DNA from 2 places in the Pseudomonas solani genome. Region 1 is predicted to be linked to the other one. Evidence: riboswitches for the same ligand, from Rfam matches in the RefSeq annotation. Region 1 holds a riboswitch; the other holds the start of a gene.
The links. A riboswitch is a leader RNA that binds a small molecule or an ion and turns the genes downstream of it on or off. The one in region 1 is predicted to bind cobalamin.
Positions count from the first base shown of each region.

Region 2: linked by a shared signal. The riboswitch ahead of PSm6_RS29400 (TonB-dependent receptor) and the one ahead of PSm6_RS13760 (CbtB domain-containing protein) in region 1 are both predicted to bind cobalamin.

Region 1 covers NZ_AP023081.1:3,035,321-3,042,403, forward strand. Annotated here, with positions in the region: gene PSm6_RS13745 (3-deoxy-7-phosphoheptulonate synthase) at 1-152, shown strand, start outside; partial or broken gene cobN (cobaltochelatase subunit CobN) at 302-4,035, opposite strand; gene cobW (cobalamin biosynthesis protein CobW) at 4,096-5,148, opposite strand; cobalamin riboswitch at 5,245-5,438, opposite strand; cobalamin riboswitch at 5,497-5,708, shown strand; gene PSm6_RS13760 (CbtB domain-containing protein) at 5,811-5,993, shown strand; gene PSm6_RS13765 (CbtA family protein) at 6,004-6,711, shown strand; gene PSm6_RS13770 (cobalamin biosynthesis protein) at 6,785-7,083, shown strand, end outside.
Region 2 covers NZ_AP023081.1:6,478,504-6,485,586, forward strand. Annotated here, with positions in the region: gene PSm6_RS29370 (hypothetical protein) at 1-336, opposite strand, end outside; gene PSm6_RS29375 (hypothetical protein) at 522-1,799, shown strand; gene PSm6_RS29380 (glutathione S-transferase) at 1,995-2,600, opposite strand; gene PSm6_RS29385 (MarR family winged helix-turn-helix transcriptional regulator) at 2,717-3,184, shown strand; gene PSm6_RS29390 (zinc-dependent alcohol dehydrogenase) at 3,185-4,213, opposite strand; gene PSm6_RS29395 (PaaI family thioesterase) at 4,217-4,660, opposite strand; cobalamin riboswitch at 4,912-5,113, shown strand; gene PSm6_RS29400 (TonB-dependent receptor) at 5,221-7,083, shown strand, end outside.

The sequences.
Region 1 (7,083 bases):
TGCGCGGGGTGATGATCGAGAGCCACCTGTTCGACGGCGCGCAGTCGCTGTCCTGCGACCTGAGCTACGGCGTGTCCATCACCGATGGCTGCCTGGGCTGGGACGGCACCGAGCGCATCCTGCGGGAGGCGGCGGCGCGGTTGCGCGGGTAATCATCGGTGGGCGGGGCGTTGCCCCGCCGGTTCGAGCGTAGGGCGGGTGAAACCCGCGTGTGCCGGTGGGGCTTCGTGCCGGGGGTGTTCGCGAGCAGAGCTCGCTCCTACAAGGGCGCCGGGGTTGTGGTGAGGGGGCGCGCCGGGGGCTACTGCTCCTCGATATCCAGCAGCAGGTTCTCGATGGCCTCGCGGTAGTCGCCGGGGTGTTCCCAGAGGCCGCGTTGCTGGGCTTCCACCAGGCGCTCGGCGATGTCGCGCAGAGCGTCGGGGTTGTGCTGCTGGATGAAGTCGCGGGTGTCGGCGTCCATCAGGTAGGCGTCGGCCAGCAGCTGGTACTGGTGGTCGTCGATCAGCTCGCTGGTGGCGTCGAAGGCGAACAGGTAGTCCACGGTCGCCGCCAGCTCGAAGGCGCCCTTGTAGCCGTGTCGCTTCATGCCGGCGATCCACTTGGGGTTGGCTGCGCGCGAGCGCACCACGCGGCCGAGCTCTTCCTTCAGCGAGCGGATGCGTGGCAGGTCCGGCTGGCTGTGGTCGCCGTGGTAGCTGGCCACTTTCTCGCCGCGCAGGGTCTCGGCGGCGGCGAGCATGCCGCCCTGGAACTGGTAGTAATCGTTGGAGTCGAGGATGTCGTGCTCGCGGTTGTCCTGGTTCTGCAGCACCGCCTGCAGCCGCTCCAGGCGTTGAGCGAAGCGCGCCCGCGCGGGCGTGCCGGCATCCTGGGCACCGTAGGCGTAGCCACCCCAGTTCAAATACACCTCGGCCAGTTCGGCGCGGTCCTGCCATTGGCGCTCCTCGATGGCGCCCTGTACGCCGGCGCCATAGGCCCCGGGCTGGGCGCCGAAGATGCGCCAGCCGGCCTGCAACCGCGCGTCGTCCACGGCCAGCCCTTCGGCGGCGAGGCGGGCGCTTTCCAGTTTCACCCGCGCGGCCAGGGGGTTCATGTCCTCGGGCTCGTCCAGTTCGGCTACGGCCTGCACGGCGGCATCGAACAGGCGGATGAGGTTGGCGAAGGCATCGCGGAAGAAGCCCGATACCCGCAGCGTCACGTCCACCCGGGGGCGGTCGAGCAGCGACAGCGGCAGGATCTCGAAGTCTTCCACGCGCTGGCTGCCGGCCTGCCACACCGGCCGCACGCCCATCAGCGCCAGGGCCTGGGCGATGTCGTCGCCGCCGGTGCGCATGGTGGCGGTGCCCCAGACGGAAAGGCCGAGCTGGCGCAGGTGGTCGCCCTCGTCCTGCAGGTGGCGTTCCAGCAGCAGGCTGGCGGACTGGAAGCCCAGGCGCCAGGCGGTGGGCGTGGGCAGGTTGCGCACGTCCAGGGTGAAGAAGTTGCGCCCGGTGGGCAGGGTGTCGAGGCGCCCGCGACTGGGGGCGCCGCTGGGGCCGGGCAGCACGAAGCGGCCTTCCAGGGCGGCCAGCACGCCGCCGATTTCGGCGGGGCCGCAGGCGTCCAGGGCCGGGGCGACGACCTGGCGCAGGCTGTGGATAACCAGGTCGCTGGCGGGGCCCACCGACGGATGATCAGTCGCCCGGATCATCTCCAGGGCCAGCAGCTCCAGGCGCTCGCGGGTGTCGCCGTTGCTGCGCCAGGGATCGATGCTGACCCGCTCCAGCAGCGCCGGGCGCGGGCCTTCCCAGGGCTCGGCCCAGTTGCAGTCCAGCGGGTCGCGGCTCAGTTGCAGGTCGGTGGCGAGCGCACGCAGCAGGCTGGCGTTGGCGCCCTTGCCGTCCCCCCGGGGGATGCGCACCAGGGACAGCAGGGTGTCGTCGCGCAGGCCGCCGACGGGGGATTCGCCGAACACGTGGAGGCCGTCGCGGATCTGCGATTCCTTGAGGTCGCAGAGGTAGGCATCCAGCTGCGGCAGCCAGCTTTCCGGGTCGTCGCTGATGCTCAGCTCCAGCTCGCGGTCCAGCGCGGTGGCCTTCACCAGCTCGAGGATTTCGCCGCGCAGTTGCACGGCGCGGCGCGGGTCCAGCAGCGAGGCGTCGTAGTACTCGTCGGCCAGGCGCTCCAGGTCGCGCAACGGGCCGTAGTTCTCGGCGCGGGTCAGCGGCGGCATCAGGTGGTCGATGATCACCGCCTGGGCGCGGCGCTTGGCCTGGGCGCCTTCGCCGGGGTCGTTGACGATGAAGGGGTAGATGTTCGGCAGCGGGCCCATCACCGCATCCGGCCAGCACTCGGCGGAGAGGCCGACGCCCTTGCCCGGCAGCCATTCCAGGTTGCCGTGCTTGCCGACGTGCACCAGCGCGTCGGCGCCGAACACCTCGCGCAGCCAGAAGTAGAAGGCCAGGTAGCCGTGGGGCGGCACCAGCGCGGCGTCGTGGTAGATGGCTGCCGGGTCCAGCTGGTAGCCACGCGCCGGCTGGATGCCGACGAAGGCCAGGCCGAAGCGCAGGCCGGCGATCATCATGCGCCCGGCACGGAACATCGGGTCCTGCTGCGGTTCGCCCCAGCGCTCCGTCACCGCCCGCTGGTTGGCCTCGGGCAGGCGGGCGAAGCAGGCCAGGTAGGCGTCCAGCGCCAGGCTTTGGGCGCAGGGGCGTGCGTCGAGGCTGTCGAGGTCGTTGCTGACGCCGCCCAGCAGACTGTGGATAAGTGCCGTGCCGCTCTCCGGCAGACCGGCCAGGGGTAACCCTCGGCCTCCAGGGCGCGGAGGATGTTCAGCGCGGCGGCCGGGGTGTCCAGGCCCACGCCGTTGCCAATGCGGCCGTCGCGGGTGGGGTAGTTGGCGAGGATCAGCGCCACGCGCTTGTCGGCGTTGGCCTTGCGCCCCAGCAGCAGCCAGCGGCGCGCCAGTTCGGCGACGAAATCCATGCGTTCGAGGTGGGGCAGGTAGCACACCACGTCGCTCTGGCTGCGCTCGCTGCGCCAGGCCAGGCCCTTGAAGCTGATGGGGCGGGTGATGATGCGCCCGTCCAGCTCCGGCAGGGCGATGTGCATGGCCAGGTCGCGCGGGCCGAGGCCTTGCGGGTTCTCTTCCCAGAGCGGCTGGTTGTCCAGCGAGCAGATGGCCTGCAGCACCGGCACGTCGCGGCGGAACGGGCGTTGGCCGGGTGAGTCGGGGTTGGATTGGGCGAAGCCGGTGGTGTTGATGATCAGCTCGGCATCGACGGCGTCCAGCCAGTCCTCGACCACGGCCAGGCACTCGGCTTCCTTGAGGCTGGCCACCGCGATGGGCAGCGGGTTGATGCCGACGGCGGCGAGGCGCTCGCAGAAGGCGTCGATGAAGGCGGTGTTCGCCGCCTGCAGGTGGGTGCGATAGAACAGCAGGGCCGCCACCGGCTGGCCCTCCCGCCAGTCGGCGCGCCAGTGGTCGAGATGAGCGGGGCGCTGGTGCGGGTGATGCACGGCAACGCGGGGCAGGGTGCTGGGCGCCTGCCACGGGTAGTCGCGGCCCAGGCAGCGGCTGGCGAGGCTGGCGAACAGCTGCCGGGCGTTATCCAGGCCGCCTTGGCGCAGGTACTGCCAGCAGCGCTCGGCGTCTTCTTCCGGGACGCTGCACAGGCGGGCCAGCTCCGGGTCGGGGCGGTCGTCGCCGGGCACCAGGATCAGCTGCGTGCCGCGCTCGGCCAGGGCCACCAGTTGCTCGATGCCGTAGCGCCAGTAGCCGACGCCGCCATGCACGGAGATGAGGATGACCTTGGCGTGCTGCAGCACCTCGTCGACGTAAAGGTCCACCGAGGCGTGGTTCTGCAGCTGCATGGGGTTGGCCAGGCGCAGGCTGGGGTAGTCCGCCGGCAGCTCGCGGGCGGCCTCGGCCAGCAGCGCCAGGTGCGAATCACCGCTGCAGAGGATCACCAGCTCGGCGGGCGTCTGGGCCAGGTGGGCGATGCCGTCGTCGGGGACGAAGCCGCCAGGTTGGGTGCGCAGCAGGTGCATGGCTCGGGCCTTGGCTCGGTGGTGCGGCCCTCTCCCGGGGGAGAGGAGCCGGTTCGGCGGTTACGCCAGGGCAGTGCGCAGTTCGTTGGCGATGGTGGCCGGGTCCAGCTCCTGGCCGATCACCACCAGGCGGGTGGCGCGGGTTTCGTCGGCCAGCCACTTGCGGTCGAAGTGTTTGTCGAAGCGCTTGCCGACGCCCTGTACCAGCAGGCGCATGGGCTTGCCGGGGATGGCGGCGAAGCCCTTGATGCGCAGCACGTCGTGGCGCTCCACCAGTTGGCCGAGGGCGGCCAGCAGGGCGGCCTCTTCCACTTCCGGCAGGTCGACGTGGAAGGAGTCGAACTCGTCGTGGTCGTGGTCCTCGTGCCCTTCGTGGTCGTGGTGGGTGGCGCGGCTGCCGATGTGCGCCTCGGCTTCGGCGTTCAGGCCCAGCAGCACGGAGAGCGGCAGCTTGCCGGCGCTGGCTTCGACGATCTTCACCGCCGGCGGCAGCTCCTCGGCCACTTCGGCGCGCACGGCGGCCAGGGCGTCGGCGTCGAGCAGGTCGGCCTTGTTGAGGATCACCAGGTCGGCGCTGGCCAGCTGGTCTTCGAAGAGTTCGTGCAGGGGCGACTCGTGGTCGAGGTTCGGGTCCTGCTTGCGTTGCTCGTCCACCTGCTCGGGGTGGGCGGCGAAGGTGCCGGCGGCGACGGCGGGGCTGTCGACCACGGTGATCACCGCGTCCACGGTGCAGGCACTGCGGATCTCCGGCCACTGGAAGGCCTGCACCAGGGGCTTGGGCAGGGCCAGGCCGGAGGTCTCGATGAGGATCTGGTCGAGGTCGCCACGGCGGGCCACCAGTTCGCGCATCACCGGGAAGAACTCCTCCTGCACGGTGCAGCACAGGCAGCCGTTGGCCAGTTCGAAGACGCGGCCCACGGCCTCTTCCTCGCTGCAGCCGATGGAGCATTGCTTGAGGATTTCGCCGTCGATGCCCAGCTCGCCGAACTCGTTGACGATCACCGCGATGCGGCGGCCCTCGGCGTTGTCGAGCATGTGGCGGAGCAGGGTGGTCTTACCGGCACCGAGGAAGCCGGTGACGATGGTGACGGGGAGTTTGGCCAGGGTTTTCATGCGCGGCAGCCCTTTGCTGGGAGTCGATCGGATCGGCGGGCGCGCGGGACGAGGGCACTGGGGGCCCGATTCGCCACCGGATCACCCCGCCCGGTTGTCTGGAAATTCGCCGAGGCAGGTCTCCTGGCTCACAGCCTGGCGCGATGCGCCGTCCTTCCGCCTTCCCGCCCGATGGGCAGTGGCTGTGGATAGGACCTCAGCTGTTCACAGTTGCGGGGGCAGCCACGGCTTGGCCGTGTTCCCTCTTAGCCGCGGCGCACGGCCGCGGAACCTCGAAGGGCCGAAGGCTACGCAGGGCGGGGGCGGCGGTCAATCGCGGCGGTTGACGGCCAGTCGGACTCGTGATGTTCTTGTGCGGTTTTTTCAGGTGTCTCGCGCCGTCGCGCGCGAGGTGAAACGGGAAGTCGGTGTGCCCCAGGGCGAGTCCGACGCTGCCCCCGCAACGGTAAGCGCACGTAGGGATCTGTAAGCCACTGTGTCCGGCGGACATGGGAAGGCAAACCCGACCAGCCATGGCTGGCGTCGCAAGCCCGGAGACCGGCCTGATCACTCTTTTGGCAACCCGCGGTGGGCGGGCGCACGCCGGAAATGCGGTCCCCGCGCGGCCGCTTTCTTCGCACGCGTTCCTCTTGCCGACTCACCCGCATCGCAGAGGAAGCACCATGTCCAGCAGCACACTGAGCCATTCGGCCGCCGCCGTCCCCCTGTCCAAACGCCTGGCCATCGCCATCGGTGCCAGCCTCCTGGGCCTGTCGCTGGTGTACTTCGCCGGCTTCTCGCACATCGAGGCGGTGCACAACGCTGCCCACGATACCCGTCACAGCTCCGCCTTCCCCTGCCACTGAGGGCGCAACCGTGATCAAGCGCATCGCCCAGACCGCCGGGTTCGCCGGTCTCTTCGCCGCCATCGTGCTGACCCTGCTGCAAAGCCTGTGGGTCACCCCGCTGATTCTCCATGCGGAAACCTTCGAGAATTCGGCATCGGCCGAGCAGACCGAACACGCCCACGAGCACGCCGCCGGCGCGCCCGCCCATGAACACGACGCCGAAGCCTGGGCGCCGGAAGACGGCTGGCAGCGCACCCTGTCCACCGGTGGCGCCAACCTGGTGGTGGCGGTCGGCTTCGCCCTGCTGCTGGCCGCGCTGTTCAGCCTGCGCGGCCCGACCCGCGCCTGGCAGGGCCTGCTCTGGGGCCTGGCCGGTTTCGCCACCTTCGCCCTGGCGCCGTCCCTCGGCCTGCCGCCGGAGCTGCCGGGTACCGCAGCCGCCGACCTGGCCCAGCGCCAGGTCTGGTGGATCGGCACCGCCGCCTCCACTGCCGCTGGCCTGGCGCTGATCGCCTTCGGCCGCAACTGGGTCCTGCGCATCGTCGGCCTGGCGCTGCTGGTGATCCCCCATGTGGTCGGCGCACCGCAGCCTGAAGTGCATGCGAGCCTGGCGCCGGAAGCGCTGGAGCACGAGTTCATCGCCGCCTCGCTGGTGACCAACGCGCTGTTCTGGGGCGCCCTGGGTTGGGCCGCTGCCTGGCTGTACCAGCGCTCCGCGAGCCAAGACCTGGCGTGAGCCGGGCTTCGCTGCCGATCGACCCCGCGCAGGGCCCAGCCCTTCGCGGGGTTTTGTTTTGTGAGGCCGGGCGATGACCCTGGTGGCCGGCCTCGGTTGCCGGCGCGGCTGCTCGGAGCAGGAGCTGCGCGCGCTGCTCGACGCTGCCCTGGCCGAGTACGAACTTGTACCCGGCGATCTCAGCGCCCTGGCCAGTGTCGACAGCAAAGCCGATGAGCCGGGGTTGCAGGCCCTGGCGCTGACCCTTCGCTTGCCCCTGGCGCTGCTGCCGGCGGCGCAGCTGGCGGCCTGCGAGGGGCGCTTGTCCGGCCTGTCGGCCATCGCCCTGCGGGAAACCGGCAGCCCCGGCATCGCCGAAGCCGCCGCGCTGGT
Region 2 (7,083 bases), 3.2 Mb from region 1:
TTCTTCGTACTTCTGCAGCAGGATGTACTGCACGCCGCCGTTCTTGTGGCCACAGCTGGCGCAGGCGGCCTCGTTGGTCTCCCCGGCTTCCATGTGGCTGTTGCAGCCGTTGATCTCGCGGCCGCTGTTGGTCACCACGGTCCAGCAGATGGCGGCGGCGGTGCTGCCGTTGTTGGTGATGCGGGTGTAGCCCGAGCCACCATTCGGATAGGAGCAAGCTTCCATGTGTACCGGGTAGGCCTTGTGGGTCCAGCCCTCGCAAATGTCTTCATCCGCCTGGGCGTAGGTCGCCACCCCGGCCAGCACCAACAGGCCCAACGCAATTTTTCTGATCATCCTTCTCCCCTCCAGAGCACGTCTGGTCGATGGCGCGGGCACCGCTGCCCACGGCCAACGGCATTCTCCGGGAAGCGGATGGCATTGCCTATCACCAGAATTGGCTAGGCGGCTGTTTACCGGACGACTCGGGCTGACGAATAATGGCAAAAAGCCAACACTCCGCGTGTCCCGAGATAAGAAGCATGGATGTCTCTGAACCCTTGGGCCTGGGCCCGCTGATCGCCAGCATCTATGAGGCTGCCCTGGACAATGGCCGCTGGAACGCCTTCCTCGCCGGTTTCGCCGCGCGCCTCGACTCCCACGCTGCGATGATCTGGGGCCACGACTTCAGCGACCGCAGCGCCGAGATCGACAACAGCACCGGCTCCATCGCCACCTTCACCGGCATCGACGCCCAGGCGATGGCGGACTTCGCCGAGTACTACTGCCAGCGCAACGTCTGGATGGAAGACCCGCTGAAGCACGGCGAGGGCCATGTGGTCACCTCCTCCAGCCTGTTCCCGGACGACCAGCTCAAACGCACCGAGTACTACGCCGACTGGCTGCGCCACCAGGACTTCTTCTATTCATCCGCCGCGGTGGTGTCCAAGCGCGAGGACCGCTCGCTGAACGTCACCGTGGTGCGCTCCGAGCGGGTGGGCATCTTTCGCGAGGAAGAACTGCAGGTGATCTCCGCGCTGATGCCGCACCTGCAGGCCGCCTTCGCCCTGCACCGCCGGCTGCACCGGCTGGAGGCGCTGTCCCAGGCCTCGATGGCGGCGCTGGAGACCAGCACCTTCGGCATCATCCTGCTGGACCATCGCGGCCGCGTACTCCATGCCAACAGCCTGGCCCACGGCCTGGCCAACCGCTCCGGGCTGCTGCGCTTCGGCCCTGCCGACAGCCTGCGGGCCACCTACGCCGCCGACGACAACCTGCTGCAACAACGCCTGTTCGGCGCCCTGCGCACCGGCGTGGGCGCCACGGGCGACGGCGGTGGTGCCCTACGTTTGCGCGGGCTGGAAGGTTCGCAGTTGGACGCCGTGATCGCGCCCCTGCCCAGTTGGGCCTCGCCCTTCGGCGAGCGCAGTTCGGTGGTGGTCTTCCTCAGCGACCCCGGCGCCGTGATCGGCTCCCTGGCACCGATGCTGCGCGCGATCTACGGCATGACCCCGGCCGAAGCGCGGCTCACCGAGGCCCTGGTCAACGGCCTCACCCCCAGGAATACGCCGAGCGCCAGCAGGTCTCCCTGCACACCGTGCGCGCCCAGTTCAAATCCGCCGCCGCCAAGGCCGGCACCAGCCGCCAGGCCGACCTGGTGCGCATCGTCCTCACCGGCCCCGCCGTGCTGCGCTGGCAGGCCAACGGCATCATCCCGCCGCCGACCACTTAGGCAGACCCCGAACCTGTGGGAATTCATTCGCGATCGGGCTACACCCCGGCTTCGTAGGTTGGTGTCGAGCGCAGACCGTAGCCCGTAGGGCGGGTGAAACCCGCGTGGACCTATGCACGGTCATTGTCGGGTTGCACCCGACCTACAAGAACTCCGGGTTTCCATGTGACTCCGCTGGTGGATGATGGAGCGCCATCCACCCTACACAGCGGTCAGCCCCGGCGCGGGATTGGGGCCGCGCCGTAGGTTGGCGCCGAGCGCAGCGAGGCCCAACGCAACGGTGTCAGGCCGGCACCGTCGCCTTCATCGATTCACGCTCGGAGAAGGCGGCGAAGAAGCGTTCCAGCCCCGGGTGGCCATTGCGCCAGCCCAGGTCGGCGAAGCGGAAGTCGAGGTAGCCGAGGGCGCAGCCCACGGCGATCTGGGCGATGTCCACCGGGCCCTGGAGCTGGTCGGCGATGGCTTCCAGGGCCTGCAGCGCGCGGTGGATCTTGCCCAGCTGGCCGTCCTTCCACTCCTGCCACTGCAACGCCTCGGGGCGGATGGCGCCCTCGTAGCGCACCAGCAGCGCCGCATCCATCAGGCCGTCGGCCAGGGCCGCGCGGGTCAGGCAGGTCCAGCGCTCGCTGCCATGGGGAAAGAAGGCGTCGCCGCTCTGCAGGGCATCGAGGTATTCGCAGATGACGCGGCTGTCGAACAGCGCCTCGCCCTCGGCGGTGAGCAGCACCGGGATCTTGCCCAGCGGGTTGGCGCGGTTGACCTCGGCGTTTTCCTTGATCGGCAGTACGGCGGTGTCGAGCATCTCGATGCCCGCAGCGAGCCCGGCCTCCAGGGCCAGCACCCGGACCTTGCGGGCGAAAGGCGACGCTCCGGCATAGATCAGTTTCATCACGCAGTTCCTCCTGTGTGCGGGCCGGCTCGGTTGCCGGCATCCGCTGTGGTTGCAACTGGACCACCACCGACGGCGCCGGTAGCATCCCCGCCCATCGCGCCCGGGAGCTGCCCATGGTCATCGACAGGAAAATCAAACTGGACTCCGCCGACATCAGACGCCTGGACGATCTGGATGTCGCGCTGGAGTTGCTGCACTTCGGCTTCCGCGGCCTCACCGTGGACGCCGACGCCTACCTGGAAACTCTCGGCCTGTCGCGCGTGCACCATCGCATCCTCTACGCCATCCGGCGCGTCGACGGCATCAACGTCGGCGAACTGGCCGCCCTCCTCGGCGTCAGCAAGCAGGCGCTGCACCGCCCGCTGACCCACCTCTTCGAACGCGCCCTGGTGACCCAGCAGCGCGACCCGGAACAGCACCGCTACAAGCGCCTCTCCCTCAGCACGGAAGGCCATGACGTGGAGCACCGCGCCACTGACCTGGAGCGCCGGGTCATCCGCGCCGCACTGGACACCACCGACACGGACGGCCGGATCGCCTGGCACTCGGTCATGCAATCCCTGGCCGCCCGTCTCGACTGATCAGCCCGCCGAGGTGATGCGCTCGCGCACCACGATGCACTTGGCCAGCGGCTGGATCAATGCCTCGGTCGCCTCCTCCCAGGGCACCACGCTGGGGCTCACCAGCAGCGGGTCGCAATGCCCCTGCTCCACCAGCTCCAGCACCCTGGGGATGTGCGGCCGCACGCTGCAGGCGCCCACCGAGAGGGTGACGTCGCGCATGTACATGCCAAACAGCGGGATGGCCGGGTCCTCGAAGATGATGCCGATGCACGAGCAGTGCCCGCCCGGCGCCAGCGCCAGCAGGCCGGTGCGCAGGGCCTGCGGGTCGCGGGTGGCGGACACCACCAGGTCATAGCGCTCGTTCAGCGCGCCGTCGCCGCCGTTGCGCAAGGTGGCGCCGCTGCGCACGGCGAGGTCATCGCGGTAGCCGTCGCCATCCAGGTAATCCACCTCGGCGGCTCCGGCGGCGCGGGCCATCTGCACCGCGAGAATGCCCAGGCTCTCGGTGCCGCCCACCACCAGTACCTTCGCCTCCTCCCGCGTCGCCAGCGGGCGGCTGGTGGCCACCCAGGCATCGGTGAGGTTGTCGCTGGCGCTGGCCACGGCCACCGGGTCCAGCCCCGGCGGCAGCACCACCAGCATGGCGTCGGCGAAGGGCACCCGCACCACCTCGGAGAACAACCCGCCCCAGTGGCCGCCGGCCGGCACGCCATAGGCCGCGTGGCGGGCGACACCGGTGCAGGCCGTGCTGCGCCCCGCCAGGCATTGGCGGCAGGTGCCGCAGGCGATCTTCCAGGGCACCGAGACCAGGTCGCCGCGCTTCACCGTGGTCACCTGTGCGCCCACTTCCAGCACCTCGGCCACGCACTCGTGGCCCAGGGCGAAGGGCGGCTTGAACGGCGTCAGCCCGGCCACCAGGCGCCGATCGAGGTCGCAGGAGGCCGAGGCAATGGGCCGTACCAGCGCCGCCAGCGGCGAATCCAGCACCGGCGACGGTGCCTCCTCCCAGGCCAGGCGCCCCGCGCCCTTGACGATGAGTTCGCGCATGGCTCAGTCCCGCACGTTGAAGGTGGTGGTGGCGCGGGCGCAGAGCTTGCCGGCCGCGTCGCGGATATGGGCGTCGCACACCGCCAGGCTGCGGGTGCGCTCCACCAGCCAGCCCTCGACGCTGTACAGCTCGCCGACCTTGAGCGGGCGCAGGTACTTCACGCCCAGGTCCACCGTCGAATAGGGCGTGTCGGCGGCCAGAGTGGAGAACAGCGCCAGGGCCGCCGCGCCATCCAGGCAGGTGGCGGCGAAACCGCCGTGCACCGCGTTGGCCGGGTTGAGGTGGCGGGCATCCGGCCGCGCCTCGATGAAGACGCGCCCGGGCTCCACGCCCACCACCTTCATCGCCATGGTGTCGCCGATGGCGGGTGCGGGCAGCTTGCCGGCGATCACCGCCTGGAGGAGTTGCAGGCCCGAAGGCAGGGTTCTGTTGGGGGTATCGGTCATCACAGGGCTCCTGGCTCTGCCGGGGTCGGCGAGCGATTGCGGGATGGAGGGCCGGCAGCCCTCCACAGGGCCAGCGCGAGGGAATCGCCCTGCAGCCCGTGGACGGACGATACGTGAGCGCCAACTCTCAAATCAACATTGTTGATATGACAAAAAAGAAGGCATTCCGGCAAGGTCGACAGGGCTCTGGAACGGGCTTTTCCGCCATCTGCCGCAACACACTGGCGTTGACGACCGGGCGTGTGGATGGTCATATGCGCGCCGTTCCAGGTGTCCCACGCCGTCGTGCGTGGGGTGAAACGGGAAGCCGGTGCGTCCTCAGGACCAGTCCGGCGCTGCCCCCGCAACGGTAAGCGAGCGCTGCATTCGAAACGCCACTGTGCACCTGCATGGGAAGGCGAATGCCGCGTGATCCTCGCAAGCCCGGAGACCGGCCTGGAGCATCGATAGGCAAACCCGCGGTGGGCGGGCACGGGCCGGTTTTCGCTTGGGCGCTCGCGCCTGCGCACGCCTTTGCATTCCCTCCGGGCTCCATTCATTCCTGACGTGATAGGAACGACATGTCCCGCACCTTCAGCTCCAACGCTCCGGCAAGCGCCGCCCTCGGCCTGCTCGCGCTCTCTATCTCCCTCGCCCTGCACGCCGAAGACGGCGCCCTGGCCCTGCCCACCACCGCCGTCACCGGCCAGGCGGACGACGCCCCCATCAGCCTCGACACGCCGCTGCCCGCCGGCTCGCGCCTGGGCCTCTCCGCCCTGGAGACCCCGGCCAGCACCAGCAGCATCAGCGGCGAAGAGGTGCGCGGGCGCAACAACGCCACCGTGCAGGACGCCGTGACCCGCTCCCCCGGCATCAGCAACATCGGCACCCCCGGCAACGGCGGCACCGCGCTCTCGGCCCGGGGCTTCACCGGCCACGCCTCGGTGATGCAACTCTACGACGGCACGCGCTTCTACACCGGCATGGGCACCGTCACCTTCCCCACCGACCCGTGGATGGTCGAGCGCATCGACGTGATCCGTGGCCCGGCCTCGGTACTCTACGGCGAAGGCGCCACCGGCGCGGTGATCAACGTGGTGCCGAAGAAGCCCTTCGAGGGCGAGATCCGCAACCGCCTGCGCCTGGGCTACGGCTCCGACGACCGCCAGCAGATGGCACTGGACAGCGGCGGCTCGCTCACCGACACCCTCAGCTACCGCCTCAACCTCAACCGCGAAACCAGCCACGGCTGGATCGACCGTGGCGACTCGAAGAACCTCGGCCTCAGCGCCGCCCTGCGCTGGCAGGCCCGCGACGACCTGGCGTTCACCCTGGCCCATGACCAGGGCGACCTCACGCCGATGAACTACTTCGGCACGCCGCTGATCGACGGCCACCTACGCGACAGCCTGAAGGAGAAGAACTACAACCTGCACAACGCCGAGCAGCACTACAACGACCAGTGGACCCGGCTCGTCACCGACTGGACCCTGGCCGACGGCATCAGCGCCAGCAACCAGCTCTACCACATCAAGAGCCGCCGCTACTGGCGCAACGCCGAGGCCTACAACTGGGACGCCGGCCTGGGCCAGCTGGAGCGCGCCGAGAACCTGCGCATCAAGCACGAGCAGGAGCAGATCGGCGACCGCCAGACCTTCACCTTCGACCACTCGCTGTTCGGCCTCAGCAGCCGCACCCTGGTGGGCGCCGAGTTCAACCGCATCCGCTTCAACCTGCTGAACAACTCGCCCTACATCGATGTGGGCGGCGACTACGTCGACCCGTGGAACCCAACGCCCGGCTACTACCAGAGCGCCTCGGCCTACGGCCCGCACTCGCGCAGCGAAACCCGCACCGTCGCCCTGTTCGCCGAGAACCGCACCCAGTTCGACGAGCGCTGGTCCCTGGTCACCGGCATCCGCCGCGACCAGAACCACATCGACCGCGACGACCTGCGCGCCAACACCCGCAGCGACAGCAGCCTCTCCGGCGGCAACTGGCGCGCCGGCCTGGTGTTCGCCGCCACGCCGCAGTTGTCCTTCTACGGCCAGTACTCCACCAGCGAGGACGGGGTGAGCAACCTCATCACCCTCAGCCCCACCCAGCAGAAGATGGACCTCACCGAGTCCAAGCAGACCGAGTTCGGCCTCAAGCAGCAGTTCTGGGACGGGCGCGGCGAATGGACCCTGGCCGCCTACCACATCGTCAAGAAGAAACTGCTCTCCCGCGAGTCGGTGACCCGGCCCACCCAGCAGATCGGCCAGCAATCCTCCGATGGCCTGGAAGCCACCCTGGAGCTGGCGCTGGAGCAGGGCTGGCACGTTTCGGCCAACGCCGCCGTGGTGCGCGCCGAGTACGACGACTTCAACGAGTCCGCCGGTGGCCAGCTGATCTCCCGTTCCGGCAACCGCCCCACCGACGTGCCGCGACGCACCGCCAACCTG